One region of the Microbacterium rhizosphaerae genome, then DNA from elsewhere that is predicted to be linked to it. Evidence: predicted binding sites of a transcription regulator. Region 1 holds the regulator's gene; each other region holds the start of a gene.

Evidence for each region. Region 1 encodes HrcA, which represses chaperone genes, less so after heat shock. Its sites were predicted from a motif close to TTNGCACTCGNNNNNNNCGAGTGCNAA; they were not measured.
Region 2: the regulator HrcA is predicted to act here: its motif matches at 3,766-3,792, upstream of groES (co-chaperone GroES).
Region 3: the regulator HrcA is predicted to act here: its motif matches at 9,167-9,193, upstream of groL (chaperonin GroEL).

The regions. Positions count from the first base shown of each region.
Region 1 is NZ_CP139368.1:2,026,604-2,037,151, reverse strand. It holds gene SM116_RS08985 (PhoH family protein) at 1-774, opposite strand, end outside; gene SM116_RS08980 (HIT domain-containing protein) at 830-1,177, opposite strand; gene SM116_RS08975 (16S rRNA (uracil(1498)-N(3))-methyltransferase) at 1,229-1,963, opposite strand; gene dnaJ (molecular chaperone DnaJ) at 1,968-3,083, opposite strand; gene hrcA (heat-inducible transcriptional repressor HrcA) at 3,135-4,187, opposite strand; gene SM116_RS08960 (carboxylesterase/lipase family protein) at 4,290-5,732, shown strand; gene hemW (radical SAM family heme chaperone HemW) at 5,746-6,963, opposite strand; gene SM116_RS08950 (DUF1990 domain-containing protein) at 6,963-7,616, opposite strand; gene lepA (translation elongation factor 4) at 7,670-9,517, opposite strand; gene SM116_RS08940 (ExeM/NucH family extracellular endonuclease) at 9,723-10,548, shown strand, end outside.
Region 2 is NZ_CP139368.1:1,050,650-1,061,197, forward strand. It holds gene tsaB (tRNA (adenosine(37)-N6)-threonylcarbamoyltransferase complex dimerization subunit type 1 TsaB) at 1-379, shown strand, start outside; gene rimI (ribosomal protein S18-alanine N-acetyltransferase) at 376-870, shown strand; gene tsaD (tRNA (adenosine(37)-N6)-threonylcarbamoyltransferase complex transferase subunit TsaD) at 867-1,928, shown strand; gene SM116_RS04655 (hypothetical protein) at 1,925-2,518, shown strand; gene SM116_RS04660 (THUMP-like domain-containing protein) at 2,547-3,731, opposite strand; gene groES (co-chaperone GroES) at 3,872-4,168, shown strand; gene rarD (EamA family transporter RarD) at 4,359-5,273, shown strand; gene guaB (IMP dehydrogenase) at 5,423-6,925, shown strand; gene SM116_RS04680 (ABC-F family ATP-binding cassette domain-containing protein) at 6,990-8,678, shown strand; gene SM116_RS04685 (hypothetical protein) at 8,731-9,006, opposite strand; gene SM116_RS04690 (MFS transporter) at 9,032-10,261, opposite strand; gene SM116_RS04695 (LysR family transcriptional regulator) at 10,347-10,548, shown strand, end outside.
Region 3 is NZ_CP139368.1:3,034,459-3,045,006, reverse strand. It holds gene SM116_RS13815 (HpcH/HpaI aldolase/citrate lyase family protein) at 1-439, shown strand, start outside; gene SM116_RS13810 (SDR family oxidoreductase) at 454-1,212, opposite strand; gene SM116_RS13805 (nucleobase:cation symporter-2 family protein) at 1,378-2,895, shown strand; gene aceE (pyruvate dehydrogenase (acetyl-transferring), homodimeric type) at 2,996-5,737, shown strand; gene SM116_RS13795 (nitroreductase family protein) at 5,793-6,362, opposite strand; gene msrB (peptide-methionine (R)-S-oxide reductase MsrB) at 6,359-6,760, opposite strand; gene SM116_RS13785 (DUF2332 domain-containing protein) at 6,866-7,849, shown strand; gene SM116_RS13780 (DUF3263 domain-containing protein) at 7,897-8,145, shown strand; gene SM116_RS13775 (LytR C-terminal domain-containing protein) at 8,195-8,767, shown strand; gene SM116_RS13770 (cold-shock protein) at 8,888-9,091, shown strand; gene groL (chaperonin GroEL) at 9,229-10,548, shown strand, end outside.

The DNA.
Region 1 (10,548 bases):
GGCTCCCTGCGGAAGGTCGATCTGCGTGATGTCGCCGGTGACGACCATCCGCGTGCCGAAGCCCAGGCGCGTGAGGAACATCTTCATCTGCTCGGGCGTCGTGTTCTGCGCCTCGTCGAGCACGACGAACGAGTCGTTGAGCGTGCGTCCCCGCATGTACGCGAGCGGCGCGACCTCGATCGTGCCGGTCGCCATGAGCTTCGGGACCAGCTCGGGGTCCATCATCTCGTTGAGCGCGTCGTAGAGCGGCCGCAGATACGGGTCGATCTTGTCATTGAGGGTGCCGGGGAGGAATCCGAGCCGCTCGCCCGCCTCGATCGCGGGGCGGCTCAGGATGATGCGGCTGACCTCCTTGCGCTGCAGCGCCTGGACCGCCTTCGCCATCGCGAGGTAGGTCTTGCCCGTTCCGGCCGGGCCGATGCCGAAGACGATGGTGTTCTCGTCGATCGCGTCGACGTAGGCCTTCTGGCCGACGGTCTTCGGGCGGATCACCTTGCCGCGCGAGCTGAGGATGGCCTCGCCGAGGACGTCGGAGGGGCGCGAGCCGCTGTCGGACTGCAGGATGCGGCTCGACGAGACGACATCGACCGGATCCAGGCCCTGGCCCGCGCGTGCCATGGAGATCAGCTCCTCGACGAGCTCCCGGGCGGAGGCGACGGCCGCCGCATCCCCGCGCAGCGCGATCTCGTTGCCGCGCACATGGACGTCGACATCGGGATGCTCGCGCTCCACGACGCGCAGCAGGCGGTCCTGCGGGCCGAGCAGCTGCACCATCGCCACGCCGTCGGCGTAGACGTGGGCTACGGCAGGAGTGGAATCGTCGGACGTGTCAGGCACCGAGCCCCGCTTCGTGGAGATCGCCCGCGAGCACGTGGGCATGAACGTGGTAGATCGTCTGGCCGGCGCGTGCGCCGGTGTTGAACACGAGCCGGAAGTCTCCCCCGGCGTGATCCGTGGCGGCCTTCTTCGCGACCGAGACCACCTCGGCGAGAAGCGCCGGATCACCGGCGGCGAGCTCGACCACATCGCGGTACTTCGGCGTCTTCGGAATCACGAGGAGGTGGAGGGGCGCCTGCGGTGCGATATCGCGGATGACGAAGACATTGTCGGTCTGCGCGATGATGTCGGACGGGATCTCGCCCTCGAGGATGCGCGTGAAGATCGACGGTTCAGCCATGCGTCCCAGTCTATCCGCGGCCCTTCGGCCGGCTCCGGGACCGACGAGCCGTCACCATCGACCCAGTCGGGCGCTCACCACGGCGAGCGCGGCGGGTCCGGCGGTCGAGGTGCGCAACACGGTGTCGCCGAGCCGCACGAGCACGGCTCCGGCCTCCTCGAGGGTCGTCAGCTCCCCCGCAGCGATCCCGCCCTCGGGTCCGACGACGAGCACCACATCGGCATCGGGCGGCAGATCCGCGGCGCTCAACGCGTCATCGGCCGTCGGCTCGAGGACGAGCACGGTCGCACCGCTTCGGGCACGCTCGACCAGGTCGGCCGTCGAGGCGAGCGGTGCCACGACCGGCACCCACGCCCGGTGCGCCTGCTTGGACGCCTCTCGCACGATCGTCTCCCACCGCGCACGGCCCTTGGCCGCCTTGGCGCTGTCCCACCGCGAGATCGAGCGCTCGGCCTGCCACGGCACGATCCCGTCCACGCCGATCTCCGTCGCCGCCTGCACCGCGAGCTCGTCGCGGTCGCCCTTCGCGAGGGCCTGGACGAGCAGGATGCGGGGCGCCGGCGCCGGCACGTCGCGCCGCGCGGTGACCCGCACCACGACCTGCGTGGGCTGCACCGACTCGACGACGCCCGTCAGCCACGCGCCCCGCCCGTCGCCGACGGTCACGGTCTCCTCGACGCGCACCCGGCGCACCGTCGCGGCGTGATGCGCCTCCGGGCCGGTGAGCGTCACGGTGTCGCCCACCCGCGCGTCGAGGTGGTCGTCGAGGAGGAAGTGCAGGGCCATCGGCTCAGCCGTTCCGGAAGCGATCGCGCAGCTTGGCGAACAAGCCCTGATGGAACTGCGCGAGCTGCGGGCCGGGAGCCTTCGTCCGCTTCTTGAAGTCCTCGATGAGCGCGCGCTCCTTGGCATCCAGGCGCGTCGGAGTGACGACGTGCACGCCGACCCGCAGGTCTCCGCGCTGCGAGCCGCGCAACGGCGTGATGCCGCGGCCCTTGATCGTCAGCACATCGCCGCTCTGCACGCCGGGGCGGATCTCGAGGTCGACCGGTCCGTCGAGGGACTGGATCGTCGTGTCGGCGCCGAGGATCGCGTCGGGCATCGACACCTCGAGGGTGGCCAGGATGTCGTCGCCCTCCCGGCTGAAGACGTCGTCGTGGGCGACGGACACCTCGATGTAGAGGTCGCCGTTGGGGCCGCCGCCGGGGCCGACCTCGCCGGAGCCGGGCAGCTGCAGCCGCAGGCCGGTCTCGACGCCGGCGGGGATGTCGACCGACACCGTGCGACGCGCACGGACACGGCCCTGCCCCTGGCAGGTGGCGCACGGGTACGGGATGGTCGTGCCGTAGCCCTGGCAGACGTTGCACGGCTGGGTCGTCACGACGTTGCCGAGCAGGCTTCGCACCGTCTGGCGGACGTGACCCGTCCCCTGGCAGATGTCGCACGTGACCGGAGACGTGCCCGGCTGGCAGCAGGAGCCCTGGCACGTGTCGCACAGCACCGCCGTGTCGACCTCGATGTCGCGGTGCACGCCGAACACGACGTCGCGGAGCTCCATGGTCACCCGCACGAGCGCATCCTGTCCACGCTCGCGGCGGGAGCGGGGACGCGCGCTGCGTCCGCCGCCCGCGGCCGCGCCGAAGAACGTCTCGAAGATGTCGCCGAAGCCCCCGAAGCCTCCGGCGCCGCCCCCGAACGGCTGATCGCCGCCCATGTCGTAGCGCCGGCGCTGCTCCGGGTCGCTCAGGACGTCGTAGGCGTGCGTGACGAGCTTGAAGCGCTCCTCGGCCTCGGCCCCGGGGTTGACGTCGGGGTGCAGCTCGCGAGCGAGCCGGCGATACGCCTTCTTGATCTCCTCGGGCGACGCGTCGCGCGAGACGCCGAGGACCTCGTAATGGTCAGCCACAGTTGCCTTCCTGCCGCGCCGCAGCGCGGTTCGTTCCGGTGGAGCGGGTGTTCAGCGGGCGAGCTCGTCGTCGTCGAGCAGCCGGCTGAGATAGCGCGCGACGGCGCGGACCGCCGCGAGGTTGGTGGGATAGTCCATGCGCGTCGGGCCGAGCACGCCGACGCGGGCCAGACCGGCCGCGTCGTACTCGCCGGGCGCATAGTCGCTGGTGACCAGAGACGCCTCGGCCAGCCCGAACGCCGCGTTCTCGCGGCCGATGCTCGCCGACAGCCCGTGCTCGTCGGCCACCATCTCGCTCATGAGCCGCAGCAGCGTCACCTGCTCCTCGATGGCCTCCAGGAGCGGGTAGATGCTGCCGCGGAAATCGTCCTCGCGCCGGGCGAGGTTCGCGGCCCCCGCCATGACGAGCCGGTCCTGGCGGAACTCCTCGAGCTCCTCCCCGACGATCCGCAGGAGCGCGGTCGCGATCGCATCCGGCGCGGATCGGGCCTGCTCGGCCGCGAGGGCGTCGGCGACGCGCTGCGCGCCCTCTCGCACGCCGCGCCCCGTGACGAGGCTCGCGAGCTGCGCGCGCAGGCGCGACGCATCCGTCTCGGTGAGATCCTCACGGAACGCCGCCATGCGCTGCGACACGCGCCCCGTGTCCGTGACGAGGATGACGACGACCCGGCCCCCGCCGAGTCCCACGAGCTCGACGTGCGACACGGCCGCGCGGGCGAACGACGGGTATTGGACGAGCGCGACCTGGCCGGTGAGCCGCGTCAGCGCGCGGACCGTGCGCACGAGCACGTCGTCGAGGTCGTCGCCGGGTCCGTCGAGGAAGGAGGCGATGGCCTGCCGCTGTGCGGGCGAGAGCGGGCGGAGCTCGGCCAGGTGGTCGACGAAGACGCGGTAGCCCTTGTCGGTGGGCACCCGCCCCGACGACGTGTGCGGGGCGACGATGAGCTCCTCGTCCTCGAGCTGCGCCATGTCGTTGCGGATCGTGGCCGCCGATACGCCGAACGCGTGACGATCGACGATCGTCTTGCTGCCGACGGGCTCGCGCGTCTCGACGTAGTCCTCGACGATCGCGCGCAGCACCTGGAGTCCCCGCTCGCTGACCATGCCCACCTCCTCCGCCGGCGCCTGGCACTCGGATCTGCAGAGTGCCAATTCTACCCCGGCGTTTTCCACTCACGACGTTGGCGGCCCCGTACGCTGAAGAGGATGAGCGACACGCATCCGTCGACGACGACGATCTCGATCAGCACGGGGACTCTGCGCGGTGCCGAGCATGGCGGCATCCTGCGCTTCCTCGGCATCCCGTTCGCCGCGCCGCCGTTCGGCGACCTGCGCTTCGCGCGGCCCGCGCCCCCCGCCTCCTGGGAGGGAGAGCGGGATGCCACGGCCTTCGGTCCCACGGCGCCGCAGGACCCGTATTCCGCGGCGCTCGGCGAGCTCCTCGACTCCGTGGAGATCCCCGGCGAGGACATCCTGACGGCCAACGTCTGGACACCGGCCGACGTCATCGGGATGGGCATGGGGCTGCCGGTCATGGTGTGGTTCCACGGCGGGGCGCTCGAGCGCGGCACTCCGGCGCTCGACGCCTATGACGGGACGACGTTCGCGCGCGACGGCGTCGTGTTCGTCTCGATCGCGTACCGCCTCGGCTCCGAGGGCTTCTCGGTGCTCGAGGGAGCGCCGCTCAACCTCGGGCTGCAGGATGCGGCGGCCGGCCTCGAGTGGGTGCACCGCGAGATCGCGGCCTTCGGCGGCGACCCGGACCGGATCACGATCGTCGGCGAGTCGGCCGGGGGTGCGATCGTCGCCGGGCTCCTCATGCGCAGCGACAGCCGCGCGCTCGTGCGGGGTGCGATCATCCAGAGCGGTCCGCTCGAGGCCGTCGCGCCCGAGAAGGCGGGGCGGGTGACGCACCAGCTCGCCCAGCGCCTGCGGATCCCCGCCACCCGTGATGCCTTCGCCGCCGTGACGCCGCGTGCGCTGCTCGACGCCCGCGCCGCGCAGTCTGCGGGGTCGACGCCGCTGTCCGGTGCCCCGGGCTTCGCGTTCGCGCTCGACCCCGAGTCGCTCCCGGTCTCGCCCGACGTCGGCCTCGGCCGCCTGACCCTGCCCGTCGTCATCGGCACGAACACCGACGAGTACCGCCTGTGGCTGCCGCCCGAGGCGCTCGCGAAGATCGGGCGGATGCAGGTGTTCATGGCCCGGGCCGCGCTGCGCATCCCGCGCGCGACGGTCGCCGCGTACCGTCGCGACCTGCCGGGCGCGACGCGCGCCGAGATCCTCGGTCAGATGGTGACGGACCGCCTGTTGCGCGCGCCGGCCATCCGGGCGGCCGAGACGCGGCCCGGACGCACCTACGTGTACGAGTTCGCGTGGCGCAGTCCCGTGCGCGAGCTGGGCGCCGCACACGCGATGGAGATCGGCTTCGTCTTCCACCGCGGGAGGACACCCGATGCCCTCCGCATGGCAGGGCCGGACGCGCCGAAGGTGCTCGCCGATCGCATGCACGACGACTGGATCCGTTTCATCGAGACGCAGGATGCCGGCTGGCCGCCGTTCGACGAGAGCCGGACGGTGCGCCGCTACGACACGGAGACGCGAGACGTTCCGCTGCCCCGCGCGCACGCCCTCGATGCGCTCATGCGCTGACGGCTGCGCGGCGCTAATCGGTCAGGGCGCGCACCACGGCGTCGGCGAGCAGACGCCCCCGCAGCGTCAGCACGATGGTCCCGCGGACGGCCGCATGCCCGTCGATCAGCCCGTCGGCGATGAGGGAGGCGACGGCCTGACGTCCCTCGCTCTGCAGCTCGGACACCGGGAGGCCTTCGCGGATGCGCGAGCGCAGCAGGACGGACTCGAGCGTGCGGGCCGCGGCATCCGGACGCTCCCGGCCGGCCGCGGGCGACTCGCCGGCCGCGAGCCGCTGCGCATAGGCCGCCGGATGCTTGACGTTCCACCAGCGCAGACCGGCGACATGGCTGTGCGCGCCCGGACCGAAGCCCCACCAGTCGGCGCCGCGCCAATAGGCGAGGTTGTGCCGTGACCGCCGGTCCGGGCTGCGCGCCCAGTTGGACACCTCGTACCAGTCGAACCCGGCGGCGTGGAGCTGCGTGTCGACGAGCTCGTACATGTCGGCCTGAAGGTCGTCGTCGGGCGCCGCGACCTCCCCGCGACGGATCTGCCGCGCGAGCTTCGTGCCGTCCTCGATGATCAGGGCATACGCCGAGATGTGGTCGGGCTCGAGCCCGACCGCGGTCTCGACGGAGTCGCGCCAGTCGTCGAGCGACTCGCCCGGCGTGCCGTAGATGAGGTCGACGCTCACCTGCAGCCCCGCGCGACGGGCCGCGGCGACGGCGGTGCGCACGTTCGCCGGATCGTGCGTGCGATCGAGGGCCGCGAGCACGTGCGGCACGGATGACTGCATTCCCACCGACATGCGCGTCACGCCGGCTGCCGCAAGCTCGGCAGCCACGGCATCCGTCACGGTGTCGGGGTTCGCCTCGACCGTGACCTCCGCGCCGTCGGCGATGCCGAAGGCGGCGCGCACACCGGCGAGCATGCGGGCGAGATCACCCGGCGGGAGCAATGTCGGGGTGCCGCCGCCGAAGAAGACGGTGGATGCCGGCCGCAGGGCGCCGGCATCCCCCATCACGTCGCGCGCGAGCGCGACCTCCCGCAGGAGCGTGTCGGCGTACTGGTCCTGGCGCGCCCCCCGCAGCTCGTCCGACGTGTAGGTGTTGAAGTCGCAGTATCCGCACCGCACGCGGCAGAACGGCACGTGCAGGTAGACCCCGAAGTCGACCGAGGGATCGACGCGAAGGTCGGCGGGCAGTGCGCCGTCGGGGGGAGCCGGATCGCCGATCGGGAGGGCGGAGCCCATCAGGCAGGCGTCGTGTACAGCGGCGAGATCGCGCGCAGGTACCGCTGGAACAGCGCCCGGCGCCGGCGCTTGACGAGTCCGGGCAGGAGCTTGTAGACGAAGGATGCCGGCGCGTCGAAGGCGCGGACCGTGAACCACACCTCGTCGGTGTCGGTCCGCCAGTCGAGCATGAACGACTCCTCGCCGCTCACGACGGAGCCGTCGACCGTGCCCAGCGCGAAGCCGATGCGCCGAGGCTCCTCCACGACGAAGATCACCCGCAGCTCGCCGTCGGCCTTCAGACCGTTGACGCGGCCGCGCACGTGGATCGTCTCGCCCGCGCTGACGTACGGGGTGCCGTCCGCGTCGAAGCGCTGGTCGGCCTCGAACTTGGACGCGCCGATCGGCTTGCCCTCGTCGTCGAAGCTCACGCCCGTGTACATGGGACCCGCCGCCGGCCGCACATCGGACACCGTCAAGCCGCCGTCGCGGAGCGCGCGCCACGACAGCAGCGCCTCGCCTGCGGTGTGGAACCGGGCCTCGCCGCTGCCGATCCGCCACGACTCGTGGGCGGGAACGCTGCGCTCCGGCGGATACTGCATCAGATCCGATGCCTGCGTCGCACCCACGGCCGCATAGTCCACCGTCTCGTCTCGGAAGGTCCCGCGCCGCATGTTCTCCACCCTACCCAGACGCGCCTGCACGCTTCGTGAGAGGTCCGTTTACGCTACTTCTTGCCCGTTTCGACGTCACCCGAGAGCGCGGCGATGAACGCCTCCTGGGGGACCTCGACGCGCCCGACCATCTTCATGCGCTTCTTGCCCTCCTTCTGCTTCTCGAGGAGCTTGCGCTTGCGCGTGATGTCGCCGCCGTAGCACTTCGCGAGGACGTCCTTGCGCATCGCCCGGATGTTCTCGCGCGCGATGATGCGCGCGCCGATGGCGGCCTGGATCGGCACCTCGAACTGCTGGCGAGGGATGAGCTTGCGCAGCCGCTCGGTCATCATCGTGCCGTAGGCGTACGCCTTGTCGCGGTGCACGATCGAGCTGAAGGCATCCACCTTGTCGCCCTGGAGCAGGATGTCGACCTTCACGAGGTCGGCCTCCTGAGTCCCGGCGGGCTCGTAGTCCAGGCTCGCGTAGCCTTGCGTGCGCGACTTCAGCTGGTCGAAGAAGTCGAAGACGATCTCACCGAGGGGCATGTTGTAGCGCAGCTCGACGCGCTCCTCGCTGAAGTACTCCATGCCGAGAAGCTGCCCACGGCGACCCTGGCAGAGCTCCATGACGGTTCCGACGTAGTCCTTCGGCAGCAGGATCGCGGCCTTCACGACGGGCTCCGACACGGTGGCCACGCGCCCGTCGGGGTACTCGCTCGGATTCGTCACCGTCACGTGCTCGCCCGTGTCGGTCGTCACCTCGTAGATGACGCTCGGCGCGGTCGTGATCAGATCGAGGCCGAACTCGCGCGAGAGGCGCTCGGTGATGATCTCGAGGTGCAGGAGGCCCAGGAAGCCGCAGCGGAAGCCGAAGCCGAGCGCGACCGACGTCTCGGGCTCGTACTGGAGCGACGCATCCGACAGCTTGAGCTTGTCGAGCGCCTCGCGCAGGTCCCCGTAGTCGCTGCCGTCGATCGGGTAGATGCCGGAGAAGACCATCGGCTTCGGGTCGGTGTAGCCGGGAAGGGCCTGGGTCGCCGGCTTGCGCAGGTTCGTGATCGTGTCGCCGACCTTGGACTGGCGCACGTCCTTCACGCCCGTGATCAGGTAGCCCACCTCCCCGACTCCGAGACCTCTCGTGGGCACTGGCTCCGGGCTCGACACGCCGATCTCGAGGAGGTCGTGCGTGGCCCTCGTCGACATCATCTGGAGGCGCTCGCGGGGCTCGAGCTTGCCGTCGACCATGCGGACATACGTCACCACGCCCCGGTACGAGTCGTAGACGGAGTCGAAGATCATGGCCCGCGCCGGGGCGTCCGCGCTCCCCGTGGGGGCCGGGATGTCGCGGACGATGCGGTCGAGGAGCTCCTCGACGCCCTGACCCGTCTTGCCCGACACGCGCAGGACGTCGTCCGGGTCGCCGCCGATCAGATTCGCGAGCTCGAGTGCGAACTTCTCGGGGTCCGCCGCCGGCAGGTCGATCTTGTTGAGCACCGGGATGATGGTGAGGTCGTTCTCCAGCGCCAGGTAGAGGTTCGCGAGGGTCTGCGCCTCGATGCCCTGCGCAGCATCCACCAGCAGGATCGCGCCCTCGCACGCGGCGAGGCTCCGGCTCACCTCGTACGTGAAGTCGACGTGCCCGGGGGTGTCGATCATGTTCAGCGCGAACGTGTCGTCCTGGGCCGACCACGGCATGCGGACGGCCTGCGACTTGATCGTGATCCCGCGCTCGCGCTCGATGTCCATGCGGTCGAGGTACTGCGCGCGCATGTCGCGGTCGGAGACCACGCCGGTGATCTGCAGCATGCGATCGGCGAGGGTCGACTTCCCGTGGTCGATGTGGGCGATGATGCAGAAGTTGCGGATCAGCTCGGGCGGTGTGGCGGACGGCTCGAGAGGCTTCAGGGCGCGGGGTGACATGTCCAGAAGATTCTACGGGGCAAAGCACCGGCGGCAGGATGCGGCGTCTGCCACTCTCCCCGCCTGAGCCGCAGCCGGTTGCAGAGAATTCATCAGGAATTCCCAGCAGATCCTTTTCTTTGTCGGCGGCCAGGGGCAGGGTGGGAGCCGAGTCGTGTCACGTGCGGCTTCTCTTCCGATCCATCATCCATGGAGGTGGGCTTCGATGCCCTTGACCAAGAATCGACGGCTCGCCGTCGCTGCAGCCGCCGCCACCGCGGCATGCCTGCTCGGTGCCGGACTCTCGGTACCGGCGTTCGCGAACACCGCCGGAACCGGCATCGTCATCAGCGAGGCGTATGTCAACGGCGGCTCGGGCGGTGCGTCGTACACGAACAAGTTCGTCGAGCTGTACAACCCGACGTCGGCGGCGATCAGCCTCGGTGGTGACACGCTGCAGTACCGCGCCCCGACCAGCACGGTCACGCCGGGCGGGTCGCAGGTCTTCGCGCTCACGGGGTCGGTCCCGGCGCACGGTCATTTCCTGATCCAGCTGCCGAGCAACGGCGCGAACGGCTCCGCTCTGCCGACGCCCGACCTCGACACGGGTGCCAGCGTCAATCCGGGCTCCGGGGGCGGCACGCTCTACATCGCCGCGAGCACGACGGGTGTCCTCCCGACCGCCGCGAGCGTCATCGACAAGATCGGCTGGGGCACGAGCAACTCCCCGGAGGGCACGGCCGCCAGCGGCAATTCGGTCGTCTTGAGCTACCAGCGCTCCGCCACCGGCACCGACACCGACAACAACGCGGCCGACTTCACCGTCGCAACGCCCACCCCGCAGGCATCCGGCGGCGACACGACTCCTCCCGGGGGCGACACTCCCCCGACGGTGGCGATCGCCGACATCCAGGGCTCGACCGACACCTCTCCCTACGTCGGTCAGAAGGTCACCACGACGGGCGTGGTGACCGCGGACTACCGCACCGGCGGGTTCAACGGCTTCTTCCTCGAGACCGGCGGCGCCGGGGGCGCGGCGGCCGACGACCTGA
Region 2 (10,548 bases), 980 kb from region 1:
CCCGGTCGTGAGCCATGACGCCGTCGCTCTGGGGTACCTCCTGCAGGCGGCCGTCACGGGCGACGACGAACAGCTGATCGCCGTGGTCACGGATGCGCGCCGGCGCGAGTTCGCGTACACCGTCTACGACGGGATGGATGCCGACGGCCTCCCCGTCCGTGCGACCGAGCCCGCCCTCATCCCTCGCGACGACCTCGATGCACGCCTCGCGGAGCTCGGAGCGCTGCGGCTGGACGCCCCCGCCGTGCCCGCCGCGCTCATCGGCGTCGCGGCATCCCGAGCCCTGGCCGCCGGCCGCACGATCGGGCCGGACGATGCGCTCTACCTCCGGTCACCGGATGTGACCCTCCCGGGCGCACACAAGCGGGTGACGGCGTGAGCCGCGCCGCGACCGTGGCCGACCTCGACGCGATCATGGCCCTCGAGCGAGCCTCATTCCCGACCGACGCCTGGTCGGAGACCATGATGCGCGCCGAGCTCGAGTCGTCCCACAACCGCTACTTCGTCATCGAGACCGCGGGCCGCATCGTCGCGTACGGGGGAGTGCGCGCGCTGAGCGGGTCGAAGGATGCCGACATCCAGACCATCGCGGTCGACGCCTCGGCACGCGGCCACGGGCAGGGCCGCGCCCTGCTGCGCGACCTCCTGACCGCGGCGCAGGAGCGCGGAGCGGCGCAGGTGTTCCTCGAGGTGCGTGCCGACAACCCGGTCGCCCAGGGTCTCTACGCATCCGAGGGCTTCGCCGAGCTGGGGCGCCGTCCGGGCTACTACCAGCCCGATGACGTCGACGCCGTCATCATGCGCCTCGACCTGGAGCGGTGGGCCCACGCATCGGCGGCGGCCGGAACCGACGGAGGAGTCTGCACGTGAACGACCCGCTGGTGCTCGGCATCGAGACGAGCTGCGACGAGACGGGCATCGGCATCGTCCGCGGTCGGACGCTGCTGTCCAACACGATCGCGAGCTCGATGGACGAGCACGCCCGCTACGGCGGCGTCGTGCCCGAGATCGCCGCTCGGGCCCATCTGGAGGCGCTGCAGCCCGCGATCGAGGCTGCGCTCCGCGAGGCGGGCGTACAGCTCGACGACCTGGACGCCATCGCGGTGACGAGCGGGCCGGGCCTCGCGGGCGCACTGATGGTCGGCATCGGCGCGGCGAAGGCGCTCGCGGTGTCGCTCGACAAGCCGCTCTACGCCGTCAACCACCTCGTCGGGCACATCGCCGCGGACATCCTGGATGCATCCGCGCCTCCCCTCGAGCTCCCGACGGTGGCGCTGCTGGTGAGCGGCGGCCACACGTCGCTGCTGCTCGTCCGTGACCTCACGACCGACGTCGAGCTCCTCGGCGAGACGGTCGACGACGCCGCCGGCGAGGCGTTCGACAAGGTCGCACGACTGCTCGGGCTTCCCTATCCGGGGGGTCCGGAGATAGACCGGGCCGCGGCATCCGGCGACGCCCACGCGATCCGCTTCCCGCGGGGGCTCTCGCGTGCGAGCGATCTCGACAAGCACCGCTACGACTTCTCGTTCTCGGGACTCAAGACGGCGGTCGCCCGCTGGACCGAGCAGTACGACGGAGAGCTGCCGGTCGCGGATGTCGCCGCGTCCTTCCGAGAGGCCGTCGTGGACGTCCTCGTCACGAAGGCGCTCGCGGCGTGCGCCGACCACGGCGTGCCGAGGCTCCTTCTCGGCGGCGGCGTCATCGCCAATCGGCGTCTGCGGGATGTCGCGCTCGCACGTGCGGCCGAGGCCGGAGTCACGGTGCGCATCCCGCCGCTCAGTCTCTGCACGGACAACGGGGCGATGATCGCCGGACTCGCCGCCGAGCTCATCCGGTCGGGCCGCAAGCCTTCGACGCTCGAGTTCGGGGCGGACTCGACCCTCCCTGTCACCGAGATCCAGGTCGCCGAGAGCGTCGCCGTGGCATGAGTGACCCGACCGACGGCGGCGCAGCGGAGGAGATCCGCGCAGGAGCGGCTGCATCCGCGCCGGATTCTCCGCAGAACGGAGGATCTCCGCAGAACGGGGGCACCGCGCCCGGCCCTGCGCCCGGCCCTGCGCCGGGCCCTGCGCCCGACGGCCGCGCGGCGCGGATCGAGGCCGCCCCGCCCGACCTCACCGCAGCGGCGGATGCCACACCCCTGCCGGGTGCGCACCGCGGAGGCTTCTCGCGCGAGCTCACCGGACCGGTCAGCATCACGATCGAGTCCGCGCCGGTGCAACCCGGCACGGAGGATGCGCTCGACTACACGCCGGCGGAATGGGTCGCGGCTGCGCCTCGGGCGCGATTCGGCGGGTGGGCGCTGGCTTTCGCCATCGTCGGCCTCCTCGTCTCGTTCCTCGTCGGCTGGGGCTTCCTGCTGGGCGTCGTCGCCATCATCGGCGGCGGCTCCGCCCTGCGCCGCGGTGAGCCGAAGAGCGTCGCGGTCTGGGCGATCGCGCTCGCGGGCCTGTCGCTGCTCTACAGTGCGGGGTGGCTGATCTGGGCGGCGAGCCAGGGCGCACTCGCCCTGCCCTGACGGCCGGAGGCCGGCGCCACGTGCCGGGTCAGACGCGGTCGGCGAGGATCGCGAGCCGCCTGCCGCCGCGTCGGGTGAGCAGAAGCGTCGCCTCCTCGTCGCCGCGGAGCCTCAGCTGGGTGCGCAGCTTCGCCGGATCGATGTCGACGCCGCGCTTCTTGATCTCCAGCCGCCCGATACCCCGGTCGCGGAGGGCCTTGCCGAGGCCCTTCACGTCGGCGGGAAGCGTCTCCCGCACCCGGAAGGTCGACACGAACGGAGACGTCACAGCGGCGTCGCCGGTCAGGTAGGCGACGCCGGGCGCCAGCATCCCGGCCTCGAGCGAGCGGGCGACATCGCCGATGAGGCGGGCGCGGATGACGGCCCCCTCCGGCTCGTGGACGAAGGCGCCGAGCTCGCGCACGGGCTCGTCCTGCGCATCCACCGCCGACGTCAGCTCGTTCCCGACACCGTTGCGCACGACGAGCGCCGCGCGTGCCACACCCGGGCGGGCCAGCGCGCCGGACCACATCACGAGCTCGATCGTGGAGCCGTCCACGGCGATCCACTGCGCCTCGACAGCGTCGGGGATGAGCTCGCGGTCGAAGGCCGGCCCCAGCTTGATCCCGGTCGGCATGCGCTCCGCCAGCTCGAACGCCCAGTCGAGCGACGGCGTGTAGTCCTCCGCGCGAACGCGGGAGGTCTCGGTGTGCCCCGCGGTGCGGCGGGCGGGATCGAGCCAGACCGACTCCACGGCGGACAGATCGGATGCCTCGGCCTCCCCGTGCTGGACAGTCACGGCGCCCCCGAAGGGCGCCAGGTTGTACGCCGCGATGGCCGCGGTCACCTCGTCGGCGTCGACGGCGAGCACCCGCATCCCGATGCCGGCGAAGCCGAGCGCGTCGCCGCCGATGCCGCAGCCGAGGTCGGCCACGCTGCCGAGACCGGCATCCCGGAATCGACCCGCGTGCCGTGCCGCGACCTCGAGGCGCGTCGCCTGCTCGAGCCCGGCGCGCGTGAACAGCATCCGCTCGGCGAAGGGACCGAACTTGGCCTCCGCTCGCTCCCGCAGCCGTGCCTGGCCCACGACCGCCGAGACGAGGTCGGCCGAGTGTCCCGCCGCGCGCAGCCTCGACACCGCACGAGCGACATCCCGGATGTCTGTCGCCTTCGTCTCGTCGAGGAGCTGCAGCCCCTCGGGCGTCAGCAGGGCCCGCAGCTCGCTCATCTCCACAGCACCCAGCCTAGGCATCCGGTTGTGTCGTCGATTGGCACTCGCGTTGCATGAGTGCCAGTCGTCGTCCTACACTTTCATCAGCACTCACATGCGTCGAGTGCTAACGAGTCTTCACTCCAAGAAGGAAGAGGTACACCGTGTCGGTTTCCATCAAGCCGCTCGAGGACCGGATCGTCATCAAGCAGGTCGAGGCCGAGCAGACCACCGCGAGCGGTCTGGTCATCCCCGACACCGCCAAGGAGAAGCCCCAGGAGGGCGAGGTCGTGGCGGTCGGCCCCGGCCGCATCGACGACAACGGCAACCGCATCCCGCTCGACGTCGCCGTCGGCGACCGCGTGATCTACAGCAAGTACGGCGGCACCGAGGTCAAGTTCGGCGGTGACGAGCTGCTCGTCCTGTCGGCGCGCGACGTGCTGGCGGTCGTCGTCCGCTGATCGGCGACACCTGCTTTCCGAAGGGCCCGGATGCCACGGCATCCGGGCCCTTCTGCGTCCCCGCGTCGCACCCCGCGCGTAGGCTGGTGCGGTGAGTCCTCCCCCTTCGTCCCCCGGGCCCGCGGGCGGCCCGGAGGCGGCTCGGGTCGAGGCTCTCGCGGACTGCACGGAGGTGCTGGGCACCGGTGTCGTGCCGGTCGCCGCGTCCGATCGCGAGCGGCGGCGCGGGGTCGTCTACACGTTCTCCGCCTACCTGCTGTGGGGCGTGTTCCCGCTGTACTTCCTCCTGCTCGCCCCGACGGGGCCGTGGGAGATCGTCGCGTGGCGCATCATCCTCTCCTTCGTCTTCTGCGCGCTGCTGCTCACGGTCACGCGCACGTGGCCGAAGCTTCTGGCCATCGTTCGACAGCCGCGGCTGCTCGGCTGGACCGCGGCGGCCGGCGTCCTCATCTACGTCAACTGGCAGACGTACCTCATCGGAACGCTGACCGGAAACGTGGTCGAGACGAGCCTCGGGTATTTCATCAACCCGATCGTGACCGTGCTGCTCGGTGTCCTGGTACTGCGTGAGCGCATCGACGTCCTGCAGTGGGTGGCGATCGGCATCGTGGTCGTCGCCGTGATCGTGAGCGTCGTCGCCTACGGCGACGTGCCGTGGATCGCGCTCATCCTCGCGTTCTCGTTCGGCTTCTACGGACTCGTCAAGAAGCGGATCGGCACCGCGGTGGATGCCGTGAGCGGCCTGACCCTCGAGTCGTTCTGGCTGCTGCCCGTCGCGATCGTCGAACTCATCGTCGTCGGGATGACGAGCGGACTCACGATCTTCGGCTACGGGCCATGGCACGCCGTGCTCGTGCTGATGGCGGGCGTCGTGACCGCGGTCCCGCTCCTCCTGTTCGCGTCGGGCGCGCGTCGCGTGCCGCTGACGATCGTCGGCCTGCTGCAGTTCATCACGCCGATCCTGCAGTTCCTCGTCGGCGTCGCGATCCTGCACGAGCCGATGCCCCCGGCGCGCTGGATCGGATTCGGGCTCGTCTGGATCGCGCTCATCCTGCTGACGGTCGACTCGCTGCGCAGCGTCCGACGGTCCCGCGCCGCGGCCTGAGGCCGCGGCATCCGTCTGCCCGTCACGGGAATGAAACGCTCAGGCGGCGCGCTTTACAATCGGTAGGCCGGGACCCGCGTCCCGCCCCGGTCGTCGTCGTCCCACCCCGCCGCGGGATCACTCCACTGCGGCATCTGGAGGAGAATCCCATGGAGCAGCCTGACCCGTTCGGTTTCGTCGGACTCACGTACGACGACGTCCTGCTCCTGCCGGGGCACACCGACGTCATCCCCAGTGAGGCCGACACGTCGTCGCGGGTCACGCGTCGCATCACGGTCGCCACGCCGCTCATCTCGAGCGCGATGGACACCGTCACCGAGGCGCGGATGGCGATCGCGGTCGCGCGCGAGGGCGGTCTGGGCATCATCCACCGCAACCTGCCCATCGAGGACCAGGCCGCGATGGTCGACCGCGTCAAGCGCAGCGAGTCGGGCATGATCTCGAACCCCATCACGACGACCCCCGACGCCACCGTGGACGAGGTCGACCGGCTGTGCGCGCAGTACCGCGTCTCGGGTCTCCCGGTCATCGACGACGATCGGCGCCTGGTCGGCATCATCACCAACCGCGACATGCGGTTCGTGTCGGGATTCGAGCGCAAGTCGACCTACGTCAAGGACGTCATGACGAGCGAGAACCTCGTCACCGGTCACGTCGGCATCGGAGCCGGCGAGGTCATCGCGACGTTCGCGAAGCACCGCGTCGAGAAGCTTCCGCTCATCGACGACGACGGCAGGCTCGCCGGCCTCATCACCATCAAGGACTTCGACAAGAGCGAGAAGTATCCGCTCGCCACCAAGGACGAGCAGGGGCGCCTGCGCGTCGGCGCGGCGATCGGGTTCTTCGGCGATGCGTGGCAGCGCGCCGAGGCGCTCCGCGATGCCGGTGTCGATGTGCTCGTCGTCGACACCGCCAACGGGCAGTCCGCCGGCGTCATCGACATCGTCAAGCGCATCAAGGCCGATCCGACCTTCGACCACATCGACGTCATCGGCGGCAACGTGGCGACCCGCGAGGGCGCGCAGGCGCTCATCGACGCGGGTGTGGATGCCGTCAAGGTCGGCGTCGGTCCGGGCTCCATCTGCACCACGCGCATCGTCGCGGGCGTCGGCGTGCCCCAGGTCACCGCGGTGTACGAGGCATCCCTCGCGGCGCGCGAGGCCGGCGTCCCGATCATCGCCGACGGTGGCCTGCAGTACTCGGGCGACATCGCCAAGGCGCTCGTCGCGGGCGCGGACGCGGTCATGATCGGCTCGCTGTTCGCCGGCACCGACGAGAGCCCGGGCGAGATCGTCTTCCAGGGCGGCAAGCAGTTCAAGCTGTACCGCGGCATGGGCTCGCTCGGTGCCCTGCAGACGCGCGGCAAGAAGACCTCCTACTCGAAGGACCGCTACTTCCAGGCCGACGTTCCAAGCGACGACAAGCTGATCCCCGAGGGCATCGAGGGTCAGGTCGCGTACCGCGGCCCCGTCTCCGCTGTGGCCTACCAGCTCGTCGGCGGCCTGCGGCAGTCGATGTTCTACGTCGGCGCCCGCACCGTCGAGGAGCTCAAGACCAAGGGGCGCTTCGTGCGGATCACCGCGGCCGGGCTCAAGGAGTCGCACCCGCACGACGTGCAGATCGTCGTCGAGGCGCCCAACTACAAGAAGTAGTCGCACTGCGCTAGTCTGGTCGGCTCTGCATCCGAATGGCGATGCGGGGCGGAGGGACAGCCCCGTGGGATACATCGATGTCGCCGGCGTGAGCTTCACGCTGCCCGATGGCCGGCCGCTCCTCGACGAGGTCTCGTTCCGCGTCGGCGAGGGGCGCACCACCGCGCTCATCGGCGCCAACGGCGCAGGCAAGACGACGCTCCTGCGCATGATCCGCGACGAGGTCGTTCCCGACAGCGGTGTCGTCTCCGTCGGGGGCGGACTCGGGGTCATGGATCAGTTCGTCGGCCACAGCCGACCGGGCCAGACCGTGCACGACCTGCTCGTCGCCGTGGCGCCCGACCGCGTCCGCGGCGCATCCCGCGAGCTCGACGCATCCGAGATCGCGATCATCGAGCGCGACGACACCGACACCCAGCTGCGCTACGCGACCGCGATCGCCGACTACGCCGATGCGGGCGGCTACGAGCACGAGACCGTGTGGGATGCCTGCACCACGGCGGCTCTCGGCATCCCCTTCGAGCGCGCCCGGTTCCGCGATCTCGAGTCCCTGTCCGGCGGCGAGCAGAAGCGACTGGCGCTCGAGGCGCTGCTGCGCGGACCCGACGAGGTGCTGCTCCTCGACGAGCCGGACAACTACCTCGACGTTCCCGGCAAGCGCTGGCTCGAGGAGCAGCTGCGGGCGACGCCCAAGACGGTGCTGCTCGTGTCGCACGATCGGGAGCTGCTCGCGCGCGCTGCAGAGCGCATCGTGACGCTCGAGGTCGGGGCGGCGGGCAGCTCGGCATGGGTGCACGGCGGTGGCTTCGCGAGCTACCACCAGGCCCGCGAGGACCGGATGGCCCGCCTCGACGAGCTGCGCCGTCGCTGGGACGAGGAGCACGCCAAGCTCAGGAACCTCGTCGCCACGCTGCGCGTCAAGGCCGCCAACAGCGACGACTTCGCCTCACGGTACCGCGCCGCCCAGACACGGCTGCGCAGGTTCGAGGAGGTCGGACCGCCCGAGGAGCGGCCGCGCGAGCAGCACCTCACGCTGCGCCTCCGCGGCTCGCGCACCGGCAAACGCGCCGTCGTCGTCGAGGGTCTCGAGCTCACCGGCCTCATGCGGCCGTTCGATCTCGAGGTCTGGTTCGGCGATCGGGTCGCCGTGCTCGGCTCGAACGGGTCCGGCAAATCGCACTTCCTGCGCCTGCTCGCAGGCGGTGGATCCGACCCGGACGCGCTGCTCGGCCACGTCACGGCAGTCGGTGCGACGCTGGAGCCGGTTGCGCACGCCGGCCGCGCCGTCCTCGGCGCGCGCGTCGTTCCCGGCTGGTTCGCCCAGACCCACCGGCATCCCGAGTTCACGGGCCGCACGCTCCTGGAGATCCTCCATCGCGGCGACGCGGAGCGGCCGGGGATGCCGAGGGATGCGGCGAGCTCGGCGCTCGACCGCTACGGGCTCGTCGCCCAGGCGGAGCAGCCCTTCGAGTCGCTGTCGGGCGGCCAGCAGGCGCGCCTGCAGATCCTGCTGCTCGAGCTCTCGGGTGTCACGCTGCTGCTGCTGGACGAGCCGACCGACAACCTCGACCTCGTCTCGGCCGAGGCTCTCGAGGATGCCCTGGCGCGCTTCGAGGGGACGGTCCTCGCCGTCACGCACGACCGTTGGTTCGCGCGCTCCTTCGACCGCTTCCTCGTGTTCGGGGCGGACGGCCGCGTGTACGAGTCGAATGAGCCGGTGTGGGACGAGGCCCGGGTGGCGAGAGCCCGCTGAGTCGGGTCGGGCCGGGTTCAGAAGGGCCGAACTCCGCGGAGCGAGGTTGGACTCAGCCGCCGAGCCCGGCCTGCTCGAGCGTGATGAGCTGGTCGGCGGGAGGGGCAGTGAGGGGCCGGACGACGCCCCAGTCCCTCATTTGAGCGGTCGCCGTCGCCATTCGGCCCTGCACCTCGAACGCGTACTTCAACTGGAGCGGCAGGTTCTTCGCATCCAGCCAATAGTCGTATGTGATGTCCTTACCGCTCGATAGGGATTTGAGTTCATCGCCGGTCGGACCATTCACCTTCGACGGATCGATCGTCACCTGGTAGTGAGTGGTCGGCATCCCGAACACGTCCTCCGCCAACCGGTCATGCCCGCCCGCCCCGGCGGATCATCGGGATCGTCGCGACGTGGACGAGCACCGCCACGGTGATCGCGAAGACCAACAGGACGACCGGGATCGGGAAGAACGCGACGCCGACGCCGACCGCGAGCACCGGCAGGACGAGCCCCGCGTAGGCGACGAGGAACATGCCCGCCAGCACCTCGCCGCGCCGCTCGGGCCGTGCGAGAGCGCCGGCCGTCAGCATTGCACCGCGGAAGACCAGCCCGACACCGGCTCCGGCGAGGATGCCGGATGCCACGAACAGGAGGAGATCCGCCGTGAGCGCGCCGATCGCGAGGGCGGCGAGCCCGACGACCATCAGTCCCAGCGCGACCGGCAGCTGCCGGGACATCGCCCACCGGGCCAAGACCAGCTGCGAGGCCGCGGCAGCTGCGAGCACCGAGAAGCTCACCGCCCCTCCGGCAAGCGGCGACGCCACGTGCATCACATGCGCGAGGACGCTGGGAGCGAGCGACGTGAACAGGCCGAACACCGCGAACCCGGCGAAGGCGGCGGTCGCGGCCGCGGCGAAGTCGCCACGCGCTCCCTCGGGCAGGGAGACGCGCTGCGGGCGATAATGCGGACGCTTCGCCGTGCGGTCGACCGTCTCCGGCACCGCCATCAGGGCCGCCGCGGCGATCGCCAGCAGAACGAGGAAGACGACGAACGGCGTGATGGTCGGCGCAGGGAACATGGTCGCGACCGCGCCAGCCACGAGCGGACCGAGCGCCAGGCCGCCGGTGTTCACGACCGTGGCCACCGTCGTGGCCCGTGCGGGCCCCGACTCAGGCTCGGCGACCTCGGCCAGCTCGACGAGATGCGCGGATGCGGTGGCCATGAGCGTGCCGATGCCCGCGCCCGAGATGACGCGGGCGACGATGAGACCGGCCACTCCCGGCCAGAGCAGGAAGAGCACGGCGGCGACGATCTCCAGCGTGATTCCGATGAGGATCATCCGCCGTCGCCCGGCCCAGTCCGAGATGTGTCCCACGAGGAACAGTGCACCGAGGACGCCGATGGCATAGGCGGCGAAGATCACCGTGACGACCCAGGTCGGGAAGTCGTCTGCGCGCTGGTAGAAGCCGTAGAGGGGCGTCGGCACGGTCGTGAAGGCCATCGTCGTGAGGAAGGCGGCCGTGACGATGCCGAATCCGAGTCGATGCCGCCGTTGCCGGACTGCTGCGGTGGGGGTGGATGCGGTCCCGGTGCTCATGTCTCCATCGTGCGCGTCGCGTCCTATCGATGGAAGCGAACGGATTCGCTAACTCTCATCGTTGACATCGATATATGATCGCGACATGGAGACGCGCCTGCTGGAGTACTTCGTCGCCGTGGCGCAAGAGGGCGGGTTCACGCGGGCCGCCGAGCGCTGCCATGCCGCGCAGTCCACCGTGTCGGCCGGCATCCGCGCGCTCGAATCCGATCTCGGGGTCGTGCTGTTCGAGCGCGATACGCGGCGGGTCGCCCAGACGCCGACGGGTGCCGCGGTCCTGCCCCTGG
Region 3 (10,548 bases), 1.0 Mb from region 1:
GGCGCACATCGCCAAGGCGCGCGGCTCCTTCCGCCTCGCGTTCGGCAGCGGCGACTTCCGCCGGGACACGGGCATGAGCGCCGACGCCGAGGCCATGGCGTACCCGCGCGCACGCCTCGTCATCGCGAGCCGCGTCGGTGGCCTTCCCGGACCCATCGACGGGCCGACCGTCGGCAACAGCATGCCCACGCTGCGCGAGCACTCCGCGATCACGGTCTCGATGGGCATGACCGGCAAGCTCTGCCTCGCGGCGGAGCAGGCGCCCGTCATCAACGAGGTCATCAGCCCGACCCCGAGCGAGGTCGCGTGGGCGCTCGACTTCCTCGCCGACTTCGAGAGCCGCGGCCGCGTGGTTCGCGACGGCAGCGACCTGCCGCGCCTCGGCCGCGCGCAGAAGATCGAGAAGCTCGCGGTGGCGTTCGGGGTGCACCCGAGCTGACCCGATGCGCCGGCTCAGCCGCGTCCGTCGAAGGGCATGCCGGCCGCGGTGATCGTCAATGATCCGATCACGGCGTCGGGTGGCAGCTCGGCCATCAGGACGACCGCGCGCGCCGCGTCGGCGACGTCGAACACGGGCTCGGGACGGATGATGCCGTCGGGCTGCGTGAAGCCGCGGCCCTCGCCGAGGTCCGCGAGCAGGTCGGTCGCCGCGTTCCCGATGTCGATCTGTCCGCACGTGATGCCGAACGGCCGCCCGTCGAGCGCGATCGACCGCGTCAGCCCGGTCATCGCGTGCTTGGAGACGGCATACGCGACCGTCCGCGGGCGCGGACGGTGGGCGGCGATCGAGCCGTTGTTCAGGATGCGGCCTCCCTGCGGCGTCTGCGCCTTCATCGTGCGCACCGCCTCGGCGGCCACCCGCATCGCGCCGGTGACGTTGACCGCCATGGTGCGCTCCCACTCGACGAGGTCGATCTCGTCGACGGCGCCCGCGGGTCCGGGGACACCGGCGTTGTTGAAGACGACGTCGACCCGCCCGAAGCGCTCGACGACGGCGGCGAACAGGGCGCGCACGGAGTCGGCATCCGTCACGTCCGCGACGACGGGGAGGGCGAGCGGATGCTGCGCCCCGGCCTCGATCAGCGTTCCGAGCGTGCGGCCGGCCAAGGCGACGGCCCAGCCGGCATCGAGGAACGCCCGCGCCGTCGCGCGTCCGATGCCTGTACCGGCGCCGGTCACGACCGCCGTGCGGGGTGGTTCAACGCGTGTCATTCGGACTCCTCTGCATCAACCTCTTGACAAAAGGTATACCTAAACGACATCCTGAGATCACGAAACGGAAAGAAACTTCCGCCATGCGATATGACCGAACAACGGATCACCGTTCTGCTGACGAGGAGGTCTGCAATGAGGGCTGCGCGCAAGAAAGCGGCACAGATGAAAGCGCCGAAGGAGCGCCGCCCCGAAGACGAGAGGCTGCCCATCGGCACCTCCATCGCCTTCGGGCTCCAGCACGTCCTGACGATGTACGGGGGCATCATCGCCCCGCCGCTCATCATCGGCGCCGCGGCGGGCATGACGTCGGGCGAGATCGGACTCCTGATCGCCGCGTGCCTGTTCGTGGGCGGTCTCGCGACGCTGCTGCAGACGATCGGCATCCCCTTCTTCGGCGCCCAGCTGCCGCTGGTCCAGGGCGTCTCGTTCGCGGGCGTCGCGACGATGGTCTCGATCGTCCTCGGGGGCGGCGGCATCCAGGCGGTCTTCGGCGCGGTGATGGTCTCCGCGGCCATCGGTCTTCTGATCACCCCGATCTTCTCCAAGATCATCAGGTTCTTCCCGCCCGTCGTGACGGGCTCGGTCATCACGATGATCGGCCTCTCGCTCATCCCGGTCGCCGCGAACTGGGCGATGGGCGGCAACGCCAAGGCGCCCGACTACGGCAGCATGGCGAACATCGGGCTGGCGTTCCTGACACTGCTGATCGTGCTGCTGCTGAGCAAGGTGGGCAACGCCGCGATCTCGCGCCTGTCCGTGCTGCTCTCGATCGTGATCGGCACGCTCATCGCCGTTCCGCTCGGCATGGCGGACTTCTCGAAGGTCGGGGCGGGCCCGATCTTCGCCTTTCCGACCCCGTTCGCGTTCGGCCTGCCGACCTTCAGCCTCCCGGCGATCGTGTCGATGTTCATCGTCGTCCTCGTCATCCTGACCGAGACCACCGCCGACGTCCTCGCGGTCGGTGAGATCGTCGGCGCCAAGGTCGACGCGCGCCGCATCGGCAACGGCCTGCGCGCCGACATGCTCTCGAGCATCGTCTCGCCGGTCTTCAACTCGTTCTCGCAGAGCGCGTTCGCGCAGAACGTCGGGCTCGTCGCGATCACGAAGGTGAAGAGCCGGTTCGTGGTGACGGCCGGCGGTGCGATCCTCGTCATCCTCGGCCTGCTGCCGATCCTCGGGCGGGTGGTCGCGGCCGTCCCGATGTCGGTCCTCGGCGGAGCGGGCATCGTCCTGTTCGGCACCGTCGCGGCGAGCGGCATCCGCACCCTCTCCAAGGTCGAATACCGCGACAACATGAACCTCATCATCGTGGCGGCCTCCCTCGGTGTCGGCCTGCTGCCGGTCGTGGCGCCGCTGTTCTACCACGACTTCCCGGACTGGTTCTCGACCATCTTCCATTCGGGCATCAGCTCGACGGCCGTCGTCGCCATCCTTCTGAACATCCTGTTCAACCACATCACCGCGGGAAACTCGAAGGACCAGTCCGTGTTCGTCGCGGGCCCACCACGGCTCGTCCGCGAGGAGGAGCTGGAAGCCCTCGAGGACGGGGACTACTACGTCGGCGGCAAGCTCTTCGCCAGGGACGGGCAGGAGATCACCATCGTCCCCACGGGCTCGATGCCGACCATCAGCCCGGCGCGCGCCGCCGCGCACAAGCAGAACGGCCGGTCGCAGCCCTGAGCATGTCGAGCGTCGGGGGCGGCCGCGCGGCCGCCCCCGACGCATGAATCGAGTCGGGCGCCGCCTGCCGGCCGCCCGCGTCGTACGAGAAGGAGCATCCATGAACCTCGCCGAGACGCCGGGCGTGACGGTCGACGGACCCGACATCGACCCCGCCGAGACCGCGGAGTGGACCGAGTCCCTCGACCAGCTGATCGACGCCCACGGGACGCAGCGCGCGCAGTACATCGTGCGCCGCGTCATGCAGCGGGCGAGCGCCCGCAGCGTCGGACTGCCCATGGCGACGACGACGGACTACGTGAACACCATCCCGGTCGACCAGGAGCCGGAGTTCCCGGGCGACGAGCAGGTCGAGCGCCGGTACCGGGCATGGATGCGGTGGAACGCCGCCGTGATGGTCCATCGCGCGCAGCGCCCCGACATCGGCGTCGGCGGCCACATCTCGACCTTCGCCGGCGCCGCCACGCTCTACGAGGTCGGGTTCAACCACTTCTTCCGCGGCAAGGACCACCCGGGCGGCGGCGACCAGGTCTTCTTCCAGGGGCACGCGTCGCCCGGCATGTACGCGCGGGCGTTCCTCGAGGGCCGGCTGACCGAGCAGGACTTGGACGGCTTCCGCCAGGAGAAGTCCAAGGAGGGGCACGCTCTCTCGTCGTACCCGCATCCGCGTCTCATGCCGCAGTTCTGGGAGTTTCCGACCGTCTCGATGGGCATCGGGCCGATGAACGCGATCCACCAGGCCCAGACGAACCGGTACCTGCACAACCGCGGCATCAAAGACACCTCCGACCAGCACGTGTGGGCGTTCCTCGGCGATGGCGAGATGGACGAACCGGAGAGCCGCGGCCTGCTGCAGCTCGCGGCCAACGACCGGCTCGACAACCTGACGTTCGTGATCAACTGCAACCTGCAGCGTCTCGACGGGCCGGTGCGCGGCAACGGGAAGATCATGCAGGAGCTCGAGGCGTTCTTCCGCGGTGCGGGGTGGAACGTCATCAAAGTCGTGTGGGGCCGCGAATGGGACGACCTGCTCGGTCGCGATCGCGACGGCGCGCTCGTCGACCTCATGAACGCGACCCCGGATGGCGACTACCAGACGTTCAAGGCCGAATCGGGGGCGTTCATCCGGGAGAACTTCTTCGGCCGCACGCCGCAGACCGCCGCGCTCGTGGCCGGGTACAGCGATGAGCGGATCTGGAACCTGAAGCGCGGCGGCCACGACTACCGCAAGGTCTACGCGGCGTACAAGGCGGCGACCGAGCACGAAGGACAGCCGACCGTCGTCCTGGTCAAGACGGTGAAGGGCTACGGCCTGGGTGCGAACTTCGAGGCGCGCAACGCGACGCACCAGATGAAGAAGCTGACGCTCGACGACCTCAAGGCGTTCCGCGATCTGCTCCGCATCCCGGTCACGGATGCCCAGCTCGAGGCCGACCCGTACCGGCCGCCGTACTTCCACCCCGGTTCCGATGCGCCGGAGATCCGCTACTTGCTCGACCGGCGGCGCGCACTCGGCGGTGCGGTGCCCTCGCGACGCGCGACGCACACCCCGCTGACGCTGCCGGGGGATGCCGCGTACCACGTGGCGCGTCGCGGCTCGGGCACCCAGCAGGCGGCCACCACCATGGCGTTCGTGCGCCTGCTGCGCGACCTCATGCGCGACGGGGCACGGGACCCGCACGGGATCGGCCCGCGGATCGTGCCCATCATCCCCGACGAGGCCCGGACGTTCGGGATGGACTCGTTCTTCCCGACGGCGCGGATCTACAACCCGAACGGCCAGAACTACACGTCCGTCGACCGCGAACTGCTCCTCGCGTACAAGGAGAGCGCGGCGGGCCAGATCCTGCACGCGGGCATCAACGAGGCGGGCTCGGTGGCGGCCTTCACCTCGACCGGCACGGCGTATGCGACGCACGGCGAGCCGCTGATCCCGGTCTACGTCTTCTACTCGATGTTCGGCTTCCAGCGCACCGGCGACTCGTTCTGGGCGGCGGCCGACCAGATGACCCGCGGATTCATCATCGGTGCGACGGCGGGTCGTACCACGCTGACCGGCGAGGGGCTGCAGCACGCGGACGGGCACTCGCCGCTGCTCGCCTCGACCAACCCGGCCGTGGTGACCTACGACCCCGCGTACGGGTACGAGATCGGGCACATCGTGCGTTCGGGCCTCGAGCGCATGTACGGGGGCGAGCATCCCGATCCGAACGTCATGTACTACCTCACGCTCTACAACGAGCCGATCGTGCAGCCGGCCGAGCCGGAGGGGGTCGACGTGGAAGGCATCGTGCGCGGCATCCATCGGATCGTCGACCGCACCGGAAGCGGCATCGCGGCGCACCTCCTCGCCTCCGGGGTCGCGGTCCCGTGGGCGATCGAGGCGCGCCGCATCCTCGCCGAGGAGTGGGGCGTGGATGCCGACGTGTGGTCGGTCACGTCCTGGACCGAGCTGCGCCGCGACGGCATCGCGGCCGAGGAGGAGGCCTTCCTCCACCCGGAGCGGCCCGCGCGCCCGCCGTTCGTCGCCGAGCGGCTCGCGGGCTCGCACGGGCCGATCGTCGCCGTCAGCGACTACATGCACGCGGTGCCCGACCAGATCCGGCAGTTCGTGCCGAACGACTTCGCGTCGCTCGGCGCCGACGGCTTCGGGTTCTCGGACACGCGCGCCGCCGCTCGCCGGCACTTCAAGATCGATGTGCAGTCGATCGTGGTCCGCACGCTCCAGCTGCTCGCGCGGCGGGGCGACGTGCCGGTGGATGCGCCGGCCCGGGCCGCCCAGCGCTATCGGCTGCTCGATGTCACGGCGGGGACGACCGGCACGGCAGGCGGCGACTCCTGAGCCGGGAGAGCCCGGTCGCCCAGGCCGGGCTCTCGCCGTCAGCCGCCGCGCGGCCTCAACGCGGCATGCGGGAGAGGTGGGACTCGGCATCCACCGGCGTCCGACGCGCGGGACGATCCCGCTCGGGCTTGCCGCCGACGTACAGCCAGCCCAGGAGACGCTCGCTCTTGCGCAGGCCGTGCGCCTCGGCGACAGCCTTCGCGCGCGTGTAGTGGCCGGTGCGCCAGATGACACCCCACCCCGCCTCGTCGAGCAGCAGGCTGAGCGTGTGCGCGACACCCGCAGCCACGGCCTCCTGCTCCCAGCGCGGCACCTTGTCGCTCTTGCGGAAACTCGCCACGACCGCGATGAGCAGCGGCGCGCGCAGCGGCTTGGGAGAGGAGCCGCCCTCTCCGTTCGCCGTGCTGATCGCACGGCCGAGGCGCTCGCGGTCGTCGCCGCGCAGCTCGATGAGCCGCCACGGGGCGAGCGACGAGTGATCCGCGACCCTTCCGGCGGCGGCCACGAACTCGACGAGCTGCGCATGGCTGGGCGCGTCGTCGGTCACCTTGGACCACGAACGACGCTCCCGCACCGCGTCGAGGGCCGGGGCGCCGACGCGGGCCGCGGGAGCGGGGTGCGTCACGACTCGGGCGTGAACTCGAGGGCGAGGGAGTTCATGCAGTACCGGTCGCCGGTGGGCGTGCCGAACCCGTCGGGGAACACGTGGCCCAGGTGCGAGCCGCAGTTCGCGCAGCGCACCTCGGTGCGCGTCATCCCGTGGGTGCGGTCCTCGATGAGTTCGACGGCCTCCGGCCGCACCGACTCGTAGAAGCTCGGCCACCCGCAGTGCGAGTCGAACTTCGTCCCGCTCTGGAAGAGCTCGGCGCCGCAGGCGGCGCAGGTGTAGAAGCCGTCGCGGCTCTCGTCGAGCAGCTCCCCGGTCCACGGGCGCTCGGTCGCCGCCTCGCGCAGCACCGCGAACTGCTCAGGTGAGAGCTCCTCGCGCCACTGCGCGTCGGACTTGGTCACGTCGTAGGTCATGGCAATCCCTTCAGCCATAGCCATTCAACCCGAGCCGGCCGGGGAGTGTTCCGAGAATCCCGCCGCGTGCTCGACGCCGCGCGCGCTGCCGCGAGAATGGAGACGATGAGCGAGGTGGATGCGGTCGCCGAACGGTATGCGCGGTTCGCCCGCGACGAGGCGCCGGGGCGCTCCGCGCTGTATGCCGCCTGGGCGGCGGCCGTGGCATCCGATCCTGCCCTCGCCGCCGTGCTCGCCCGCATCCCGGCCACTCGGCGCCAGCCGCCGCTCGTGTTCGCCGTCGCGCGCCTGCTCGGCGCGCCCGAGGCCGACACGACCGCGTGGCCGGGCTGGCTCCTCGCGCACGCGGACGCCGTCGTCGACGAGTGCCGGCGCCGCAGCGTCCAGACGAACGAGCCGCTGCGGTGCGCCGCGCTGCTGCCGGCGCTCTCGCTGGTCGAGGGACCGATCGCGCTGCTCGAGGTCGGTGCGAGCGCGGGGCTGTGCCTGTATCCCGACCGATATGCGTACAGCTTCCGGCTCGACGACGGCGACGTGATCGCCCTCGAGCCGCCGGGCGGTGCGACGGTCGTCCTCTCATCGCGGCTGCGCGGCGAGGGCCGCCCCGCGCTGCGCCTGCCCGAGGTGGTGTGGCGGGCCGGCATCGACCTCTCGCCGCTGGACGCGCGGGATGCCGACGACCGCCGCTGGCTGGAGACGCTCGTCTGGCCGGGCGAGGCGGGCAGGGCGGACCGCATCCGCGATGCCCTCGACATCGCGGCGAACGAGCCGCCGCTGCTGATCGCCGGCGACGCCGCGGAGATCCTCCGCGAGGTGGCCGCGCAGGCTCCCGCGGATGCGACCCTCGTCGTGACGACCCCGGGCGTGCTCGCGCACGTCCCCTTCGCCGGCCGCCGCCGGATCATCGCGGCTGCGCGGGCCGCGGGTCGCTGGATCACGTTGGACGCGCCCGCCCTGCACGACGGGTGGAGCGCGCCCATCGACCCGACGGACTGGCCGTCCGACGCCTTCGCGCTGGCGCTCGACGGCGATGTGCTGGCGGGTGTCGATCCTCTCGGCGGATTCGTCGAGTGGCGAGTCGGGGGATAGCGGCGCGCGCTACCGAGGTGCGCGCATCCCGCGGCTACCGTGTGGGGATGCCCCTCTCCGACCGGGATCGCGAACTGCTGGCTTTCGAGGCCTCCTGGCAGCGTCACGGCGGGGCGAAGGAGGAGGCGATCCGCACCGAGCTGGACCTGACACCGGCGCGGTACTACCAGTTGCTCGGCCGCCTCATCGAGTCGGCCGACGCGCTCGCCCACGACCCGCTGCTGGTCAAGCGACTGCGCCGGCTGCGGGATGCGAGGCGCGACACCCGTGCCGCCCGCGTGGGCGGCGTGGGCTGACGGGCCTCCCTCCGCGCGTCGTCATCGGCCGTTCGGTTAGCATCATGGGATGCCGAATCCGAGCCAGCCGCGGGACCGCTTCGACTCGCTCCCCGACGACACCGGCCGGGTAGGGGCGCACCGGGCGGAGAACCCGCACATGAGCGGATGGCTCGTCTTCACGTGGGCCGCGGTGGCGACGGTCGTCCTGGTGGGCGCGGGGATCTTCGGCACGCTCGTCGCCTCGGGCAAGATCAGCCTCGGGCCCTCTCCGTCGCCGACGGTCGTCGCCGCCCCCGTAGCGACCCCCGTGATCGACCCGTCGTACACGGTGCTCGTGCTCAACGCCACCGGACAGGCCGGGCTCGCCGCGTCGGTCAAGCAGCAGGTGGTCGCCGCGGGCTGGAAGCCCGAGAACGTCCAGGCCGGGGATGCCGGCACCACCGGGTTCGAGAAGACGACCGTGTACTACGCGCTCCCGGCAGACGAGGGCCCCGCCCGCGGTCTCGCGCAGGCGCTCGGCGGCGCGCAGGTCGCGCAGAGCGCCGCGTACCAGCCCGCGAACGACGCGGAGGCGAAGCAGCTGACGGTGGTCGTCGGCACCGATCGGACGTCGGGCGCGAAGGCCAGTCCCTCGAAGTAGCGCCCATTGTTTCGGGCCTGTGAACAGTTGGGTTCGAGCGCGTCAACAAAGCGCGGATCGGCGGATTCCGGCATCCGCGCGCTCATACGATGAACGGGTTCTGCCAGCAAGGAGAAGCGCATGACCCAGGGCACCGTGAAGTGGTTCAACGCCGAGAAGGGGTATGGATTCATCACCATCCCCGACGGCCAGGACGTGTTCGTCCATTACTCCAACATCGAGATGAGCGGCTATCGCGTGCTCGAGGAGGGGCAGGCGGTCGAGTTCTCGGTGGGCTCCGGTCAGCGCGGTCCGCAGGCCGAGGCGGTGCGCGTCGTCGCCTGACGGACCGTGAGTCGCCGTGTGGCGTGCAGCCCGGCGTTGGCTTGCACTCGGAGGGGTCGAGTGCCAGAATGAGGTTTAGCACTCGCGTTCTGGGAGTGCTAAATCGCAAGCCACCGTCCGGGAGGGACGACACACACATGGCAAAGATCATCGCTTTCGATGAGGAGGCCCGTCGCGGCCTCGAGCGCGGCCTGAACACCCTGGCCGACGCGGTCAAGGTGACCCTGGGACCGCGCGGCCGCAACGTCGTGCTGGAGAAGAAGTGGGGCGCCCCCACGATCACGAACGACGGCGTCTCGATCGCCAAGGAGATCGAACTCGACGAGCCGTACGAGAAGATCGGCGCAGAGCTGGTCAAGGAGGTCGCGAAGAAGACCGACGACGTGGCCGGTGACGGAACCACGACCGCCACGGTCCTGGCTCAGGCGCTCGTGCGCGAGGGTCTGCGCAACGTCGCGGCCGGCGCCGACCCGATCTCGCTCAAGCGGGGCATCGAGAAGGCCGTCGCGGCCATCACCGCCGAGCTGCTGGCGAGCGCCAAGGAGGTCACCTCCAAGGAGGAGATCGCCGCCACGGCTTCGATCTCGGCTGCTGACCCCACGATCGGCGAGCTCATCGCCGAGGCGATCGACAAGGTCGGCAAGGAGGGCGTCGTCACCGTCGAGGAGTCGCAGACCTTCGGCACCGAGCTCGAGCTCACCGAGGGCATGCGTTTCGACAAGGGCTTCATCAACCCCTACTTCGTCACGGACCCCGACCGCCAGGAGGCGGTGTTCGAGGACCCGTACATCCTCATCGCCAACTCGAAGATCTCGAACATCAAGGACCTGCTCCCGGTCGTCGACAAGGTGATCCAGGACGGCAAGGAGCTCGTCATCATCGCCGAGGACGTCGAGGGCGAGGCGCTCGCGACTCTCGTGCTCAACAAGATCCGCGGCATCTTCAAGTCGGTCGCCGTCAAGGCTCCCGGCTTCGGCGACCGCCGCAAGGCGCAGCTGCAGGACATCGCGATCCTCACGGGCGGCCAGGTCATCAGCGAGGAGGTCGGTCTCAAGCTCGAGAACACGACCCTCGACCTGCTGGGCCGGGCGCGCAAGGTCATCATCACCAAGGACGAGACCACCATCGTCGAGGGTGCCGGTGAGCCCGCGCAGATCGAGGGTCGCGTGACCCAGATCCGCCGCGAGATCGAGAACACCGACAGCGACTACGACCGCGAGAAGCTCCAGGAGCGCCTCGCCAAGCTCGCCGGCGGCGTGGCCGTCATCAAGGCGGGTGCGGCGACGGAGGTCGAGCTCAAGGAGCGCAAGCACCGCATCGAGGACGCCGTCCGCAACGCGAAGGCGGCTGTGGAGGAGGGCATCGTCGCCGGTGGTGGCGTCGCGCTCATCCAGTCCGGCAAGAAGGCCCTCGACGCTCTCGAGCTCACGGGCGACGAGGCGACCGGTGCCAACATC